2 linked regions of the Azospirillum brasilense genome follow. The protein of the gene in region 1 interacts with the protein of each later gene in a pairwise test. Links are inferred from orthologs where the notes say so. Each region holds a gene or a part of one and is shown in the gene's direction. Other genes may lie near its edges.

Evidence for each region.
Region 2: the proteins of thrS (region 1) and rplA interact in binary tests that used the Escherichia coli proteins (3 or more experiments, as listed by UniProt). The link is inferred for Azospirillum brasilense from one-to-one orthologs.

The regions. Positions count from the first base shown.
Region 1 is NZ_CP012914.1:660,331-666,363, forward strand. The notes cover bases 3,065-6,033. They hold thrS (threonine--tRNA ligase), read left to right. Parts: upstream 3,065-3,551; coding sequence 3,552-5,516; downstream 5,517-6,033. Other genes in these bases: AMK58_RS03020 (EAL domain-containing protein), read left to right, coding at 3,065-3,416; infC (translation initiation factor IF-3), read left to right, coding at 5,601-6,033. Also shown: AMK58_RS03000 (cell wall hydrolase), read left to right, coding at 1-97; AMK58_RS03005 (hypothetical protein), read right to left, coding at 194-442; AMK58_RS03010 (DUF952 domain-containing protein), read left to right, coding at 749-1,126; AMK58_RS03015 (quinone-dependent dihydroorotate dehydrogenase), read left to right, coding at 1,123-2,196; more of AMK58_RS03020, read left to right, coding at 2,205-3,064. UniProt on the Escherichia coli protein: Catalyzes the attachment of threonine to tRNA(Thr) in a two-step reaction: L-threonine is first activated by ATP to form Thr-AMP and then transferred to the acceptor end of tRNA(Thr). The rate-limiting step is amino acid activation in the presence of tRNA.
Region 2 is NZ_CP012914.1:2,248,540-2,260,917, reverse strand. Bases 9,533-12,378 are described here. They hold rplA (50S ribosomal protein L1), read left to right. Parts: upstream 9,533-10,527; coding sequence 10,528-11,229; downstream 11,230-12,378. Other genes in these bases: rplL (50S ribosomal protein L7/L12), read left to right, coding at 12,073-12,378; rplJ (50S ribosomal protein L10), read left to right, coding at 11,497-12,015; rplK (50S ribosomal protein L11), read left to right, coding at 10,089-10,523; nusG (transcription termination/antitermination protein NusG), read left to right, coding at 9,533-9,954. Also shown: AMK58_RS10540 (ABC transporter permease), read right to left, coding at 1-289; AMK58_RS10535 (ABC transporter substrate-binding protein), read right to left, coding at 428-1,657; AMK58_RS10530 (MarR family winged helix-turn-helix transcriptional regulator), read right to left, coding at 1,837-2,277; AMK58_RS10525 (outer membrane beta-barrel protein), read left to right, coding at 3,141-4,445; AMK58_RS10520 (polysaccharide biosynthesis/export family protein), read left to right, coding at 4,680-5,252; AMK58_RS10515 (hypothetical protein), read right to left, coding at 5,405-5,677; AMK58_RS10510 (hemerythrin domain-containing protein), read right to left, coding at 5,769-6,227; 23S rRNA (guanosine(2251)-2'-O)-methyltransferase RlmB, read right to left, coding at 6,428-7,282; tuf (elongation factor Tu), read left to right, coding at 7,732-8,922; preprotein translocase subunit SecE, read left to right, coding at 9,221-9,418; more of nusG, read left to right, coding at 9,424-9,532. UniProt on the Escherichia coli protein: One of the primary rRNA binding proteins, it binds very close to the 3'-end of the 23S rRNA. Forms part of the L1 stalk. It is often not seen in high-resolution crystal structures, but can be seen in cryo_EM and 3D reconstruction models.

The DNA.
Region 1 (6,033 bases):
ACACATGCACCGGGCGGGGATGAACCCGCAATGGGCACAAGGGCGTAGCGTCTGTGCCGAGATCGGCGGGTTCCAGTTCTACGACGACGTCGAATGACCTGTCGTTCTGCACCGACGCCTCCCCGACGCGCTTTGCCGGGCCGGACAACCACTCCGGACCGCTATCGCGGAAGGAGAGGTTGTAACGGAGCGGTCAGGCGGCTTCCTTGATCATCGCCAGATAGATCTTCCAGGCCGTCTCGACCGAGACGCCGCCGGCGCGCGACCCGGCGGCCAGCATCGCCGCCGAGGGCTTCAGCGGAACGGGCGTGCTGCTGGGCTCCGCCAGGGCGGTCAGGGGGGCGCTGTCCACGCTGGACACGATCACCCCATGGACGCGCGAGTCGAGCGCGTGTTCCACCGGGTGGCGTTCCTTCACAACATTCATCGCAATCGCGTTCATGGGGCTTCTCCTTGCTTGCCCACCTCCCAGCAATCCCAATGCCAATTCCGAAAAGTTGCCGCCGAAGGGGCGGCTGCCTTGGAGAGCCCTTGATTCTGCGGCTTTTCCGTGTGGTCGGTGGGGTGCGATGCGGCGGAACGGCGAATTTTCCTTCTGCAAAATGTCGGGGGATTCCCGAAGCCACGTTTGCAAATTGCGAAGCAAACAGCGCAACGTCCCATTCTGAAGTTATCAACGCTCCGCCGGTTCTCCCGTTTTTGCCACGGCTGGCTTTGGCGGAGGGCTTTGCGGTAAGGTCGCCCCGCCATGACTGAACGGATCATCTTTCATATGTGCCGCGCCGCGGAGTGGGAGAAGGCGCTCGCCGCCGGGGCCTACCACGGCTCGTCGCAGGATGCGGCGGACGGCTTCATCCATTTCTCCACCGGCGCCCAGGTCGAGGAAAGCGCCGCCAAGCACCGCGCCGGGCAGGACGGCCTCGTCCTGCTGACCGTGGACGGCGCCGCGCTGGGCGCCGCGCTCCGGTGGGAGCCGTCGCGCGGCGGTCAGCTCTTTCCCCATCTCTACGGCCCGCTGCCGCCCGCGGCGGTGCTGCGCGCCGACCCGTTGCCGCTGGGGCCGGACGGCCGCCACCTCTTTCCGGCGACCTTCAAGGACGCCGCCTTTAAGGATACCGCGCCGTGATCGACCTCTTTCCCATCGTCGGCCCCATCCTGCGCAGCTTCGATCCCGAGACGGCGCACGGGCTGACCATCAAGGCCCTGTCGAGCGGGCTGATGCCGCCGGTGCGGGAAAAGGACGATCCCATCCTGCGCAGCCGCGTGTTCGGCCTGGACTTCGCCAACCCGGTCGGCCTCGCCGCCGGTTTCGACAAGAACGCCGAGGTGGTCGACGCCATGCTGCGGCTGGGCTTCGGCTTTGTCGAGGCGGGCAGCGTCACCCCCCGCCCGCAGCCCGGCAATCCCAGGCCGCGCCTGTTCCGCGTGCCGGAGCAGGGGGCCGTCATCAACCGCATGGGCTTCAACAACGAGGGGCTGGAGCCCTTCGTCCAACGGCTGGAGCGACGCCAGTCCGGTGGGCGCAAGGCGCCGGGACTCGTCGGGGCCAACCTCGGCAAGAACAAGGACACGGTGGAGGCCGCGGACGATTATGTCCTCGGCGTGACCCGGGTGGCGGCGCTGGCCGACTATCTGGTCGTCAACGTGTCGTCTCCCAACACGCCGGGCCTGCGCGCGCTTCAGGGGCGCGACCCGCTGCGCACCCTGCTGGGCCGCGTTCTCGACGCCCGGTCGGCCTGCAGGCTGGCCAAGGCACCGCCAGTCCTGCTGAAGATCGCCCCGGACCTGACCGACGAGGACAAGGCGGATATCGCCGCGGTCGCTCTGGAGTCGGGCATCGACGGGCTGATCGTGTCCAACACCACCATCGCCCGCCCGGCGGAGATCCCGGAGCCGCTGCGCGGGGAAGCCGGCGGCCTGTCCGGCAAGCCGCTGTTCGCGCCCTCCACCGCGGTCCTGCGCGAGATGTACGGGCTGACCGGCGGCAAGCTGCCGCTGGTCGGTGTCGGCGGCATCGCGTCGGGCGCGGACGCCTACGCCAAGATCCGTGCCGGTGCCTCGCTGGTGCAGCTCTATTCCGCGCTGGTCTACGCCGGGCCGGCGCTGGTGCTGGCGATCCGCCGCGACCTCGCCGCCCTGCTGCGCCGCGACGGCTTCGTCTCGCTGAGCGACGCCGTGGGGGCGGATCACCGCTGAGCGGGCGCATGGCGGCTCTGGCGGCCTTCCTGTACGGGCTTGCCGTCGCCACGGCGGCGGCCTCGGTCGCCCTTGGCCTGCCGGAATTGCGACCCGGCACCGACCCGGCGGTGGGCTGGATCGGCGGTGGGCTGGTCCTTCTGGCGGGTGGCGTCGCGGACCTGCACCGCCGCTTGGCCCGTCGGCAGCGTGACACCCTGCGCCGGCTGGACCACCTTCAGAAGAGCGTGGACGCGCTGGGCGAACGGCTGGAGCAGCGGATCACGCCGGGAGCGGAAACCGACAACGCTGTTCCTTCGTCCACCGCCCACGAGGCCGTGCTTCAGGAGGTCAGGCTCCTGCACACGCTGGTCGCCCGGCTCGGCGAGTCCCGATCGTCGGGAGAGCGCGAACCGCCGGCGGCATCCCGTCCGGTCCGGCCTGCGCCCCTAGCCTCGCGCATTCCGGACCCGCAGCCCGCGGCCGGAGCTGAAGCGAGGGCGATGGACGACGCCGCGGTTCTGGAAGCGGTGCGCGACGCGCTGGCCGCCGACCGGATCGACATCCACCTCCAGCCGATCGTCAGCCTGCCCCAGCGCAAGCACCGCTTCTTCGAGGTGTTCTCGCGCGTGCGCGCCGCCGACGGGTCGCTGATCCTGCCGGACCGCTATCTGGAGATCGCGGAGCGCGCGGGGCTGATGGCCACCATCGACAATCTCCTGCTGGTCCGCTGCATCCAGCTGATCCGCGAGACGGAGCGGCGCCAGCACGCCATCGGCTTCTTCTGCAACATGTCCGCCGCCACGCTCAGCGACGCGGCCTTCATGCGTCAGTTCCTCGATCTGTTGGCCCGGAACCAGACGCTGGTGCCCAAGCTGGTGTTCGAGTTGAGCCAGCAGGAGCTGCGGGCGGGCGGGGCGGTGACGATGGGCATCCTGTCGCAGCTGTCCCGCATCGGCTTCCGCTTCTCCATGGACCGGGTGAGCGACCTGGACATCGACGTGGACGCGCTGCTGCGCCACGAGATCCGCTATCTGAAGCTGGACTGCGCCCTGCTGCTCGATTCCGCCCTGGCGCCGCGCGTCGAGGCGCTGCGGCGGCGCCTGGACGGTACGGGGATCGACCTCATCGCCGAGAAGATCGAGACGGAGGCGCAGCTCGACGCGATCCTGCGCAACGGCATCGATTTCGGCCAGGGCTACCTGTTCGGCGAGCCGCGCCCGGCGCGCAAACCGCCGTGAAATAATTTTGCAAGGAAATTCGCCGTTCGGGTGGCGGATTCAGGCCGGAAATGCCCCCGGCGCCCTTGACAGAAAGCCCGCCCGCATTAGAAGTTTCGCCTCCCGGCATCCGCCGGGTGCGATGCAAACAGTCAAATGGTGACTTCGGTGACGTCCAACATCGCCATCACGCTGCCCGACGGCAGCGTGCGGGAGTTCGACCGGCCGGTGACGGGGCTTGAGATTGCCCAGTCGATCGGGCCGCGCCTTGCCAAGGATGCGCTTGCCGTCAAGCTCGACGGCGAGGTGAAGGACCTCACCACCACCGTCACCACCAACGCCAAGATCGAGATCGTCACGCGCAGTCATCCCGACGCGCTGGAGGTCATCCGTCACGACGCCGCCCACGTCCTCGCCGACGCCGTGCAGAAGCTCTATCCGGGCACGCAAGTGACCATCGGTCCGGCGATCGCCAACGGCTTCTATTACGACTTCGCGCGCGAGGAACCCTTCACGCCCGACGATCTGCAAAAGATCGAGGCGAAGATGCGCGAGATCGTCGCCAAGGACGTTCCCATCGTGCGCGAGGTCTGGACCCGCGACGATGCGGTCGCCTACTTCAAAAAGCTCGGCGAGCATTACAAGGCTGAGCTGATCGAAGCGATCCCGGCGGACCAGGACATCAGCGTCTACCGCCAGGACGACTGGCTGGACCTGTGCCGCGGCCCGCACGCCCCGACCACCGGCAAGGTCGGCAACGGCTTCAAGCTGATGAAGGTGGCCGGCGCCTACTGGCGCGGCGACAGCCGCAACCCGATGCTTCAGCGCATCTACGGCACCGCGTGGCGCGACGAGAAGGAGCTGAAGGCCTACCTGCACCAGCTTGAGGAGGCGGAGAAGCGCGACCACCGCCGGCTGGGCAAGGAGCTGGACCTGTTCCACGTGCAGGAGGAGGCCGTCGGCTCGGTCTTCTGGCACCCGAAGGGCTGGACGCTGTTCCGCACGCTGGAGACCTACATCCGCACCAAGCTGAGCCAGGCGGACTACGTCGAGGTCAAGACGCCGCAGCTCATCGACAGCTCGCTGTTCAAGGCGTCGGGCCACTGGGACATGTATGGCGACAACATGTTCAAGGTCTCGGCGGACGACGGCGAGAAGATGCTCGGCATCAAGCCGATGAACTGTCCGGGCCATGTGCAGATCTTCAAGCACGGGCTGCGTTCCTACCGCGACCTGCCGATCCGCATGGCGGAGTTCGGGGCCTGCCACCGCAACGAGCCGTCGGGCGCGCTGCACGGCATCCTGCGCGTGCGCGCCTTCACCCAGGACGACGCCCACATCTTCTGCACCGAAGATCAGGTTGCGAGCGAGGCGGCGGAGTATTTCAAGCTGCAGCTCGGCGTGTACCGGGATCTGGGCTTCGACAAGATCGCGGTGAAGCTGGCGCTGCGTCCCGACGTCCGCACCGGCTCCGACGACCTGTGGGACCGGGCGGAGGGCGCGCTGCGCCAAGCACTCGACGCCGCCGGGCTGGAGTATGAGGACCTGCCGGGCGAGGGCGCCTTCTACGGCCCGAAGGTGGAGTTCCACCTGACCGACGCCATCGGGCGCACTTGGCAGTGCGGCACGCTCCAGTACGATCCGAACCTCCCCGAGCGGCTGGACGCCTCCTACATCGGCGAGGACGGCGCCCGCCACCGTCCGGTGATGCTGCACCGGGCCATCCTGGGGTCGCTTGAACGCTTCATCGGCATGCTGATCGAGCATTACGCCGGCAAGTTCCCGATGTGGCTCGCGCCGGTCCAGGCGGTGGTCTGCACCATCACCAACGAGGCCGACGGCTACGGGCAGGAGGTCGTCAGCCTGCTGAAGCGCCGCGGCATCCGGGCCGAACTCGACACCCGGAACGAGAAGATCAACCTGAAGGTCCGTGAACACAGCCTTCAGAAGGTTCCCGTCCTGGTGGTCGTGGGCAAGCGCGAGGCGGAGGAGCGGACCGTCGCGCTGCGTACCCTCGGTGGTAAGGATCAGGAAGTTCTTGCCCTCGACGCCGCGCTCAATAAACTGAGCGAGGAGGCGAGGTCCCCCGCGGGCGCCGCCGCTTTCGATTCGCCGTTCTAACCGACCGCACCGTCCGGGCGGGCCTTCCTCCGGGAGGTCGCGCCCCGGTGGGTTTCCAGTCATGGAGAAGCGTCCATAGCCAGGATACCGTCCGAAGCCGCTCCGACCCGCGATGGACCGCGGGTGAACCGGGAGATCACGGCTCGCTCGATCCGTCTCGTCGGTGCCGACGGCGAGATGGTGGGCGTCGTTTCGCTGCGCGATGCGCTGCTGGCCGCTGAGGATGCGGGCCTCGACCTCGTCGAGATCGCCCCCCAGGCGGAGCCTCCTGTCTGCAAGATCCTCGACTATGGCAAGTACAAGTACGAGGCGCAGAAGAAGGCCGCTGAGGCCCGCAAGAAGCAGAAGATCATCGAGGTGAAGGAGATCAAACTCCGACCCAACATCGATGACAACGACTACGACGTGAAGATGCGCTCGGCCCGCCGCTTCCTTGAGGAAGGCGACAAGGTCAAGGTGACCATGCGCTTCCGCGGGCGCGAGATGGCGCACCAGGATCTTGGCATGAACGTGCTGG
Region 2 (12,378 bases), 1.6 Mb from region 1 along the record:
ACAGCTCAGGCGAGCGGTAAAGGCGGCGCAGCAGCCCGACCTCCATCAGCGCGCCGAGCAGGCCGACCGCCAGCGAGGCCGCGGCCACCGCGCCCCAGAAGCCCAGCGGCGTGCTCCCTAAGCGCTCCACCAGCGTCCAGCCGAGATAGGCGCCCAGCATGTAGAAGGAGCCGTGCGCGAAATTCACGATCCGCGTCACGCCGAACACGATGGTCAGCCCGGACGACACCAGGAACAGCGTCGCCGCCGTGGCGAGGCCGCTGAGGAATTGCACGAGGTAGAAGGACATCGGCTCTTTCGGCAGGGTCGGCGGGAGAGTGGCCTTTTTGCCCCCTCCCTAACCCTCCCCCGCTGCGCGGTGGAGGGGATCAATCTCCCTCTCCTGCGGAGCGGGGGAGGGAAGGGTGGGGGCAAGAACGCCGCCCCCTTACTCCGGGCGCATCTTGCGGACGGCCTCGTCGGACGGCAGATAGTCCGCCCCGTCGGCGTAGCGCCAGCCGGTCATCACGCCCTGGCCGTCCTTCACCGTGGTCTTGCCGACATAGGCGCCCATCGTCGCCTGATGGTCGAGCGCGCGGAAGGTGATCGGGCCGAAGGGGCTGGACAGCTCCAGGCCGGACAGTGCGTCGACGACCTTCTCCGCATCGGTGGAGCCGGCTTTCTCCACCGCGGCGGCGATGGCCTTGAAGGTGGCGTAGCCGACGACCGAGCCCTGGCGCGGCGGCTCGTTGAAGCGCTTCGCATAGGCCTCGCGGAAGGCCTTGTGCTCCGGCGTGTCGATCTGCTCCTGCGGGTAGCCGGTGACGATCCAGCCTTCCGGCGCCTCGTCCTTCATCGGGTCGAGATACTCCGGCTCGCCGGTCAGCAGGCTGACGACGGTGCGGTTGCGGAACAGGCCGCGCCCCTCGCCCTCGCGCACGAACTTGGCGAGGTCGGCGCCGAAGGTGACGTTGAAGATGGCGTCGGGCTTGGCCGCGGCCAGCGCCTGCACGGTCGGCCCCGCCTCCAGCTTGCCCTGGGCCGGCCACTGCTCGGCGACGAACTCGACGTCCGGCCGCTTCTCCGACAGGAGTTGGCGGAACCACTGCACCGCCGACTGGCCGTATTCGTAGTTGGGGGCGACGGTGGCCCAGCGCTTGGCTGGCAGCTTCGCCGCCTCCTCAACCAGCATGGCCGCCTGCATGTAGGTGCTGGGGCGCAGGCGGAAGGTGTAGCGGTTGCCCTTGGTCCAGGTGATGGCGTCGGTCAGCGGCTCCGCCGCCACGAAGGGAAGCTTGTTGCGCGCGGCGAAGTCCGCCACGGCCAGCCCGACGTGGGAGAAGTAGGTGCCGGCCAGCAACTCGACCTTCTCGTTCGACAGCAACTCCTGCGCGACGCGCACGGCGTCGTCCGGCTTGCCGGCGTCGTCGCGGGAGATGACCTCCAGCTTGCGACCGCCGAGCAGGCCACCCGCCGCGTTCACCTCCTCTACCGCGAGCTGCCAGCCCTGGCGGTAGGGGATCGTGAAGGCCGGCAGGCCGGTGTAGCTGTTGATCTCGCCGACGCGAATCGGCTGGCCGCCCGATTGGGCCTGGGCGGCAGGCATCGGCGCGGCGAAGCAAAGGGCGGTGGCGAGGGCGGCAGCACCCGGCGCAAGCAGGAGATGGCGGCGGTTCATGGTCAGCGGTATCCCGGCGCGGTTGGCGGCTGCGTGAACGCATGGAACGGCAGCGTGAACGCAATGTCTGCGTTCATAGCAAACCCACCGCAAAAGTCACCGTTCCGTTGCGCCGCATCATGCCGGTTTTCACCAAGCCGGTTTTCCCCGTGCCGGTGCCGGTGCGGGTGACACCAGCCTCACATCAGGCGCGAGAGAAGCAGGAGGAAGGTCGCCTGCTCCTCCGGGGTCAGCGGGTCAAGCGTGCGGTGATGCGCCCTCGTGGCATTCTCCAGCAGGGTGCTGACCAGCGACTGGCCGGCGCGGGTCAGGCTGACGCTGGTGCGACGCCGGTCCTGCGGGTCCGGCTGGCGCTCCACCAGGTTGCGCTCGACAAGGCGCAGGATCACCCCCTGGGTGGTCGCCGGGTCCATGAAGGTCAGCCGTCCGAGCTGGTTCTGCGACAGCGACCTTTCGGTCCGCAGCGTGACCAGGGCACCCCACTGGGTTGGGGTGAGCTGGGAGTCGCCGATCATGTCCATGAAGATGGAGGACGCGCGCTGGTGGGCCCGGCGGAGGCGATAGTGCACCTGCCCGGTCAGCAGGTAATCGTCGGTCGGAGGATGGGCAATCTGATCCATGGGCGCACACGAGCGTTGCGGAGCCGGACCGTTTCCGGTTGCGGCGGGTGTCGGCGGAACACCGTGCGACAGGTTCGGCGCCGATCCTGGGAATGTTCCCAGGCTTGCGCCAAATGCAGCAGGCTTCGCCTTGAAGCCTAGGGGTGGAAGTCGCAATAGGCAACGCTCGTCGCTGCGGCATAGAGCCACAGTCTAGGCCCTTTGACTATTTAAAGTGTAAAGCACTCGCGAACGAAGATGAGTCGTGCGTTTCAATAATCTTTCCGATGGACTGGCGGGCAATCTGCATATGCGGGTGTGTTTTGGTCATGCCAAACGGTTGTCCGTATTTCAATTATGGATTTTGTTTCGGTGGATAAGTGTTCGGCGGCGGAGTCCTTTCGCGGTCGGACTTTGGAAGGTCGCCGTCCGGCGGTGGGACACTCCCCGGTGTGTAGGGGGGCATCACAACATCGTCACCAGGATGGCGGGGTGATTTGGGCGGCGGGGGAGTGGTCAGGGGTCTGGTCATGCTCGGCGCTTCCTCATCGCTTCAAGGCGCGGCTCTAGACCGCATTTGCGTGAACGGGTGTTGCCGAAGGGTGGTTCCCGAGGAGGCGGACGTGTGGTTTCGTGGTCGTATGACCTTAGCTCTAATGGTGCGGGCGTATGGCAATAGAGCGCGCGTCTGACGCAAGTCTTGTTGCGCCAACAACACAGGCGCGGGCAAAAACCACGGCTGAACGGCTTCACTGTTGCACGGACATCACGCCATGAGTTGTCTTTGCAGCGACTGTCCGCTTCTGCCGGAGCGGCGATTGCACATTCCAAGGCCATTCGGCCGCCCGATACGAGCCACTGATTTCAGCCTTGCGCGGTGACCCATGAAGCCCAGCTCCCTGTCCCTTCTCGCCCTCGCGCTCGCGTCCACCGTGCTGACGGCGCTGCCCGCGGCCACGCCGGTGAGCGCCCAGGAACTGCAGCCCGGTGAAACCGTGCTGGAGCGCCGCCGTCCGGAGGTCGAACAGCTCGGCATCCGCGCCGGATCGTTCCGTATCCTGCCGCGCATCGAAACCGGCCTGACCTATGAAAGCAACGTCTTCGCGACCGAGAACGACACCCGCGACGACTTCATCTGGGTCACCCAGCCGCGCGTCGATGTGCGTTCGGATTTCAACAACCACGCCCTGAACTTCTCGGCCTCCGGCAACATCGGGCGCTTCTTCGACTACTCGTCGGAGAACTACGCCGATTACCGGGCGCAGGTGGACGGCCGCTACGACATCACCCGCGACAGCTCGGTCAGCGGCCTGCTGTTCAGCCGCCGCGACCATGAGGGGCGGTCCGACCCGAACTTCGACGTGTCGCTGGCCACCGGCACCGTGGTGCCGCGCTTCGCGGAGCCGGTGAACTACTTCACCCATGGCGGCGAGGCATCGTTCAACCAGCGCTTCAACCGCCTGCGCGTCCGCCTGACCGGTGGGGCCCAGTACACCTCCTATCAGGACGCCGAGTTGACCAACGGGCGGACGGAGTCGCAGGAGGACCGCGACCGCTGGAGCTACACGGGCACCGCCCGTGCCGGCTACGAGTTCATCCAGGGCTACGAAGCCTTCATCCAGGGCTCCTACAACTGGACCCGGTACCGGCTGACCCCGGATTTCGGCGGCGTCAACCGCGACTCGGACGGCTATGAGGTCGTCGGCGGCCTGTCCACCGACCTGACCGGCCTCATCAACGGCGAGATCTATGCCGGTTATCTGAGCCGGACCTACGATGATCCGACGCTGAAGGATTTCGGTGGTCTGGCCTTGGGCGGCCGCCTGAACTGGTCGGTGACCCAGCTCACCTCGGTCACCGGCTCGCTCAGCCGTCAGGTTCGCGAATCGACCTACGCCCGCGGCAGCCAGATCGCGTCGAGCTACAACCGCACCGTCGCCGCGGTCGGCGTGGATCACGAGCTTCTGCGCACCCTGCTGCTGAACGCCCGCGTCCAGTGGCGCCAGGACGACTTCAACGGCGTGGACCGCACCGACGACGTCTACACACTGGGGGCCGGTGCCAGCTACCAGCTCAGCCGCTACGTCTTCGTGAATGGCGGCTATACTTACGAAAAGCGTAACTCGAACCTCAGTGGTTTCGATTACTCCGACAATCTGGTCTATCTGCGCGTCGGCGCTCAGATGTAATCAGTTCGTCTAGTCCATGCACAGAGGGGCGCTCATCTGCCGATGGGCGCCCCTTTTGCATTTCCGCCTATACGGTGATGCGAATCCTTTTCCTCCGTTGGCGTTACTTCCTCTCCACTTTTTCCCAAGCGCGTGCGAGTTGCTAGTCTCCCTCCGTGACCGCTCAGGGTTCGGCCGCTCCGTCCGCGGGCGCCTGGACCCGATGTCCTCACGAGCTATGGAGAAGGGTTAGGGATGAATCGACGTAACGTGTTCCGCGCGCTCGGAATGACCGTGGTCGCCGCCGCGATGGTCGGCTGCGCCGGTGGCCAGGATGCCCCTCTCGAACCGCCCGGCGTCGCCCAGATGACGGACTACCGCCTGGGGGCCGGCGACGCGCTGCGCGTCATCGTCTTCGGCGAGGAGCAGCTCTCCGGCGAGTTCCGCGTCGACGGGTCGGGCAAGGTCGCCATGCCGCTGATCGGCGAGGTGTCGGCCCGCGGCCACACCCCGCGCGAGTTGGAGACCGACATCGCCAAGCGCCTGTCGCAGGGCTACGTCCGCGATGCCAAGGTCAGCGTCGAGGTGCTGAACCACCGGCCCTTCTTCATCCTGGGCGAGGTCCGTAACCCCGGCCAGTACCAGTATGTCAACGGCATGACCGCCCTGTCGGCGGTGGCGATGGCTGGCGGCTACACCTACCGCGCCAAGGAGGACTACGTGCTGATCACACGCGGGGCCGACCCCAAGAAGGAGTTGCGCCGCGCCCCGATCACCACGCCGGTGATGCCCGACGACGTGCTGCGCGTGCCGGAGCGCTATTTCTGATCGGCAACCGGTTCCGGAAACTCGCCAGACGGCCCATTTGTTTCGGAAAACTGGGGCAGGCGCCCCGCCACCATTCGACGCCATGACAATGTCCCTCTTCCCATTCGGAAGAGGGACATTTTTTTGCGCAACAGTCCGCCTCGTGGCGGCGGTCATCCATCGTCGCGGGTGCCCTCGCCGTAGGGAAGGTCGCCTTTGCGGAAGGCGTCGGCGCCCTTGGAGTGGCCCGAGGGCGCGCGGGCGTCGGAAGGGGCAGGATCGTGAGTGCTGGCGGCCGGAGGCGGTCGGACGCCCGCGGCCTCGTCGTCGGTGCCCAGCGGGGCCGCAGCAGGGTCAGACGCGGGGATCTTGTCGCCGGTCAGGCCCTTGTCGATGGCGTCGCGCAGGCGCTGCGCCCCGGCGTTGGGAGTGTCGGATTTTTCCATGAAGGAGCCTGGGTCGGTTGCTGGAAGGGATCGTCCCCTCTCCAACCGCTGCCTGGAGGCCCGGTTCCCCGGTTGGGGCGTCATGGCCGTCTCAGGAGCGCAAGGCGTCCCGATCAGCCTCGTCCAGGCCGTCGAGCCATTCGTCCATGGAGATCATGGGCGGCTCGTCGCCGGCGCGCCGGGCGGCCTCCACCAGTTCGGTGTCGGCGGTGTTGGAGTGGACGATGAACCATAGCATCAGCCGGTTCGCGTCGTCGCTGGTCACCGGGGCGCCGCGCTCAGCGGTACCCACCAGAGCGTCGATGCTGGCCAAGTAGCTACGATGGGCCTGCTCGTGCCGCTCCCGCCGGTCCGTGGCCAGAACGGCCATCTCCACCGTTTCCGTGGCGAAATGCTCCGCCACCTCGTGCGAAAGCGCGGTCAGCTCCGCCAGCCCGACCGGACCGCCCGCGGTCATCGCCGACAGGAGGTCGAGAATGGAACTGTGCTCCGCGTCGATGACGCCGGAGCCGGTCGGGATCAGGGAGCCGCCTTCGGTGGCGTGCGTCATGGGCAGGACGTCGGTCTGGCGGTCAAAAAAAGGTGGTGCCGGTTGCAGGGCTCGAACCCGCGACCTTCGGTTTACAAAACCGCTGCTCTACCAACTGAGCTAAACCGGCATGCCGCCCGGCCAGACGGCGGCGGGCGCTTACACTAGCGTCCCCCGCGGTCCGCAGCAAGCCTCACCTGTGCGGCGCGTTTGGCGACGCGTCAGCGCAGCCGGGCGACCTCGTAGAGGGCGACCGCGGCGGCATTGGACACGTTCAGGCTGCCCACCGGTCCCTGGGTCGGCAGGCGCGCGACGATGTCGCAACGCTCCATGGTCAGGCGGCGCAGCCCGGCCCCCTCCGCCCCCAGCACCAGCGCGGTGCGGCCCGTCAGGTTGCACTGGGCCAGCGTGCTCGTCCCCGACTCGGCGAGACCGACCGTCCAGAAGCCGGCCTGCTGAAGATCGGCGAGCGCCCGGGCGAGGTTGGTGACTCGCACCAGCGGAACCGACTCCAGTGCTCCCGAGGCGCTCTTGGCGAGGACGCCGGTGGTCTCCGGCGCGTTGCGCTCCGTCACCACCACCGCCTTGGCCCCGAAGGCCGAAGCAGAGCGCAGGATCGCGCCGACGTTGTGCGGGTCGGTCACCTGATCGAGGACGACGACGAGCGCCGACGGATCCGAATCGGCCTCCACGCAGAGGTCCTCGATCCCGATCTCGTCCAAGGGGGCGACGTCTGCTGCCACGCCCTGGTGTACGGCGCCCGGCGGCAACATGCGGTCCAGGTCGTTGCGGTCGGCCGGCATAAGGCCGGGCCGTTGCAGCCCGCGCGCCTTGGCCTGGGCCAGCACCGGCTCCAACGCGGCGCGGCCCGCTTCCGTCGCGATCAGACGGTGGATGCGCCGCTCCGGGTTCAGCCAGGCCGCAGACACCGGGTGCAGGCCGTAGAGCAGGACGCCCTGCGCGCCGCGCCCTGGGGAGGTGCGGTCGCCGCGCGACTCGCGGTGGGATGGGGAGTGGTTCTTGGCCGGGGCAGGGGGCTGGCCGTGGGGCGCGGATGGCTTCTTCGAACGGGTCATGGTGTCCGACTGGAGGGGGCGGGGCTAAGCCCGCCGCGGTTATTCACAGTTTTCTGGTTTGGACTGCTTCAGACGTGTTGACAAGGCCTGAAAAATTCTCATAGTGCCGAACTCCGCGGCGGGCATGTCCCGCAGCGGGCCTGAGGAAGGGTGGCCGAGTGGTTAAAGGCAGCAGACTGTAAATCTGCCCGCGTAAGCGTACGCTGGTTCAAATCCAGCCCCTTCCACCACTACATTCCACGGCTTGTCCGTGATCGCGTTTCCCGGTCGATAGCGCCGGGCGGGGCATGGCAGGCGGGTGTAGCTCAATGGTAGAGCAGAAGCCTTCCAAGCTTACGACGGGGGTTCGATTCCCCTCACCCGCTCCAATCCCCCCGCGCTAAGGGAAATGTCGGTCTCGGCCGGGCCATTGTGTGCGTCCGGAACGTCGGGAACGAAAGACCAAAGCGATGGCGAAGGCAAAGTTTGAGCGGAACAAGCCGCACTGCAACATTGGCACGATCGGCCACGTCGACCACGGCAAGACGTCGCTGACCGCGGCGATCACGAAGGTGCTGGCCGAGAGCGGCGGCGCGACCTTCACCGCCTACGACCAGATCGACAAGGCGCCGGAAGAGAAGGCGCGTGGCATCACGATCTCGACCGCCCACGTCGAGTACGAGACGACCAACCGCCACTACGCCCACGTCGATTGCCCGGGCCACGCCGACTACGTGAAGAACATGATCACGGGCGCCGCGCAGATGGACGGCGCGATCCTGGTCGTGTCGGCCGCCGACGGCCCGATGCCGCAGACCCGCGAGCACATCCTGCTGGCCCGCCAGGTCGGCGTGCCGGCGCTGGTGGTGTTCATGAACAAGGTCGACATGGTCGACGATCCGGAGCTGCTCGAGCTGGTCGAGATGGAGGTGCGCGAGCTGCTGTCCTCCTACCAGTTCCCGGGCGACGACATTCCGATCGTCAAGGGCTCGGCGCTGTGCGCGCTGGAGGACCGTTCGCCGGAGATCGGCCGTGACGCGATCCTCAAGCTGATGGCCGAGGTCGACCAGTACATCCCGCAGCCGGAGCGTCCGAAGGACCGTCCGTTCCTGATGCCGATCGAGGACGTGTTCTCGATCTCGGGCCGCGGCACCGTGGTGACCGGCCGCGTCGAGCGCGGCATCGTCAAGGTTGGCGAGGAAGTCGAGATCGTCGGTCTGAAGGCCACGGTCAAGACCACCGTGACCGGTGTGGAGATGTTCCGCAAGCTGCTCGACTCGGGTGAGGCTGGCGACAACATCGGCGCGCTGCTGCGCGGCACGAAGCGTGAGGACGTCGAGCGCGGCCAGGTTCTGGCCAAGCCGGGCAGCATCACGCCGCACACCACCTTCAAGGCCGAGGCCTACATCCTGACGAAGGAAGAGGGTGGCCGTCACACGCCGTTCTTCACCAACTACCGTCCGCAGTTCTACTTCCGCACGACCGACGTGACGGGCATGGTGAAGCTGCCGGAAGGCACCGAGATGGTGATGCCGGGCGACAACATCTCCATGGAAGTCGAGCTGATCGCTCCGATCGCCATGGACGAGGGCCTGCGCTTCGCCATCCGCGAGGGTGGTCGTACGGTCGGCGCCGGCGTCGTCGCCTCGATCATCAAGTAAGTTAAAGGTGTCGATCCCGCCGTCGTTCCCCATGGTTCGGCGGCGGGATTGATCCCTGTCGTTTTCGGCATGCCGGCCGATAAAAAGGCTAGCAAGCCACGCGGCTATGCGCTATAAGCTCCGCTCCCCGCCGGGGGTAGAGCCTGCGGCGATAGGAGTGTAGCTCAATTGGTAGAGCACCGGTCTCCAAAACCGGGGGCTGGGGGTTCGAGCCCCTCCACTCCTGCCACGCCGTACCGAACAAGAACGGGTCGCTGACCGCGCCCTACACGTCGCACCGGAGCCCGCACGGTCTACGATGGCTAAAGTGAACCCCGCAGAATTCGCGCGCGACGTCCGCCGCGAGGTGGCCAAGGTCACCTGGCCGACCCGCAAGGAAACCGGCGTGACGACCGCCATGGTGTTCGTCATGGTGGTGCTGGCTTCGCTGTTCTTCCTCGTCGTGGATCAGGTGCTGGCCTTCGCCGTCCGTATGATCCTTGGGCTGGGAGCCTGATCGCCATGGCCGCGCGCTGGTACGTCGTTCACGTCTATTCGGGCTTCGAGAAGAAGGTTTCCCAGGCCATCCGCGAGAAGGCGGCTCAGAAGGGTCTGGAAGACAAATTCGAAGAGATCCTGGTGCCGACCGAGGAAGTGGTCGAGGTGCGCCGGGGTTCCAAGATCAACACCGAGCGGAAGTTCTTCCCCGGCTACGTCCTCATCAAGATGGATTTGACGGACGAGTCCTGGCATCTCGTGAAGAACACGCCGAAGGTCACCGGGTTCCTGGGTGGTGGCGGCAAGCCGCAGCCGATCAGCCAGCGCGAAGCCGAGCGGATCATCCATCAGGTGCAGGAAGGCTTTGAGCGCCCCAAGCCCTCGATCACCTTCGAGGTGGGCGAGCAGGTTCGTGTGAGCGACGGCCCCTTCACCTCTTTCAACGGCACCGTCGAGGAAGTCGACGAGGAGAAGGCCCGCCTCAAGGTGGCGGTGTCGATCTTCGGCCGCTCCACGCCGGTCGAGCTGGAATACACCCAGGTCGAAAAGGTCTGAGACCAACCGTTTTCCCGGGGCACGTGATGAACAGTCACGTGCTCCTTTCTGCTGCGGAAGGCCCGCCATAGCCGCACCGCAAAGCCCCGCGACGCCGGACAGCGTATCGAGGCGTCGTATCTGGAGGTTGTGACATGGCAAAGAAAATCGTTGGCTTCATCAAGCTGCAGGTTCCGGCCGGCAAGGCGAATCCGTCGCCGCCCATCGGCCCGGCGCTCGGTCAGCGCGGCCTGAACATCATGGAGTTCTGCAAGGCGTTCAACGCCAAGACGCAGGACCTGGAAGTCGGCATGCCGATCCCGGTGGTCATCACCGCCTACGGCGACCGTACCTTCACCTTCGTCACGAAGACCCCGCCGGTCAGCTACTTCCTGAAGAAGGCCGCTGGCATCGACAAGGGTTCGCAGACCACCGGCAAGGGCGCTTTCGCCGGCAAGATCACGAAGACCCAGATTCGTGACATCGCCGAAAAGAAGATGAAGGACCTGAACGCCCACGACGTCGAGGCGGCCGCGAGCATGATCGCTGGTTCCGCCCGCTCGATGGGCCTCGAAGTGGTGGAGGGCTGATCCCATGGCGAAGCTCGGCAAGCGACTGACCGATTCCTACAAGAAGGTCGACCGCGAGGCGCTCTACTCGCTGGAAGGCGCCGTCTCCCTGATCAAGGGCCTGCCCAAGGCGAAGTTCGATGAGACCATCGAAATCGCCATGAACCTGGGCATCGATCCGCGTCACGCCGACCAGATGGTCCGCGGTGTGGTGAACCTGCCGAACGGCACCGGCAAGACCGTGCGCGTCGCCGTGTTCGCCAAGGGCACCAAGGCGGATGACGCCCTGGCCGCCGGCGCGGACATCGTTGGCGCCGACGATCTGGCCGAGAAGATCCTGGCCGGCAACATTGACTTCGACCGCTGCATCGCGTCCCCGGACATGATGGGCGTCGTCGGCAAGCTCGGTAAGGTCCTCGGCCCGCGCGGCCTGATGCCGAACCCGAAGCTCGGCACCGTGACCCCCGACGTGGCCGGCGCCGTCAAGGCCGCCAAGGCCGGCGCCGTGGAGTTCCGCGCCGAGAAGACCGGCATCGTGCATGCCGGCGTCGGCAAGGCCAGCTTCTCGGAAGAGGCCCTGGTGCAGAACATCCGCGCCTTCGTGGATGCCATCACCCGCGCCAAGCCGACCGGTGCCAAGGGTCAGTACCTGCTGAAGGTCTCGCTGTCCTCGACGATGGGCCCGGGCCTGAAGCTCGATCTGTCCACTCTGGCCGCCACGGCCTGAGTGATCTGAGTTTCGCCGCCGGCTCCTTCGGGAACCGGCGGCGATCGGGTGTCCCTGCGGGGATGCCCACCCTGTCCAAGACCGCTGGTGCCCGCGTCTCTCCGGAGGCAAGGGCTTAAACCTGCCAGAGCAGACAGGAGTTGAACCGTTAACCACGCGGGCTTGCCCGCGGTTCAGGAACGGCTCGAACTTCTGGGACAGGTTCGCCGGGGCTCCCCACCGAAAGGGAAGGGGTCCCTTGTAAACCTCTGTGCAAGGAGGCGATCCGTGGATCGTACACAAAAAGAAGCGACGATCGCGGACCTGCAGTCGAAGCTCCAGGAAACGGGCCTGGTGGTGGTCACCCACCATCTCGGCCTGACGGTGGCGGAAGTCACCGACCTGCGTGGCAAGATTCGGGCCGCGGGCGCGAGCTTCAAGGTGACGAAGAACCGGCTCGCCCGCCGCGCCCTTCAGGGCACGCAGTTTGAAGGTCTGGACGGTCTCTTCAAGGGACCGACCGCGATCGCCTACTCGAAGGATCCCGTCGCGGCCGCCAAGGTGGTGGCCGACTACGCGAAGACCAACGAGAAGCTGAAGATCGTCGGTGCCGCTCTCGGCGACCAGATCCTCGACGCGGAGGGAGTGAAGGCTCTCGCCACGCTCCCGTCGCTGGACGAACTGCGCGCCAAGCTCGTGGGCATGATCCAGACTCCGGCGACCCGTATCGCCGGCGTTCTCCAGGCTCCGGGCGGCCAGGTCGCCCGCGTGCTGGCGGCCTACGCGAAGAAGGACGAGGCGGCCTGAGCCGCACCCGTCTAGCTGTCTACCCATCCCAGAACATCGAGTTGTTGGAGCATTAAAATGGCTGATCTGCAGAAGCTGGTCGACGATCTCTCGGCCCTGACCGTCATCGAGGCCGCCGAGCTGTCGAAGCTGCTGGAAGAGAAGTGGGGCGTCTCCGCCGCCGCTCCGGTGGCCGTTGCCGCCGCCGGTCCGGCCGCCGCCGCCGCCCCGGTCGAAGAGCAGACCGAGTTCAACGTGATCCTCGCCGACGCCGGCGACAAGAAGATCAACGTGATCAAGGAAGTCCGCGCCATCACCGGCCTGGGCCTCAAGGAAGCCAAGGACCTGGTCGAAGGCGCCCCGAAGCCGGTCAAGGAGGCCGTG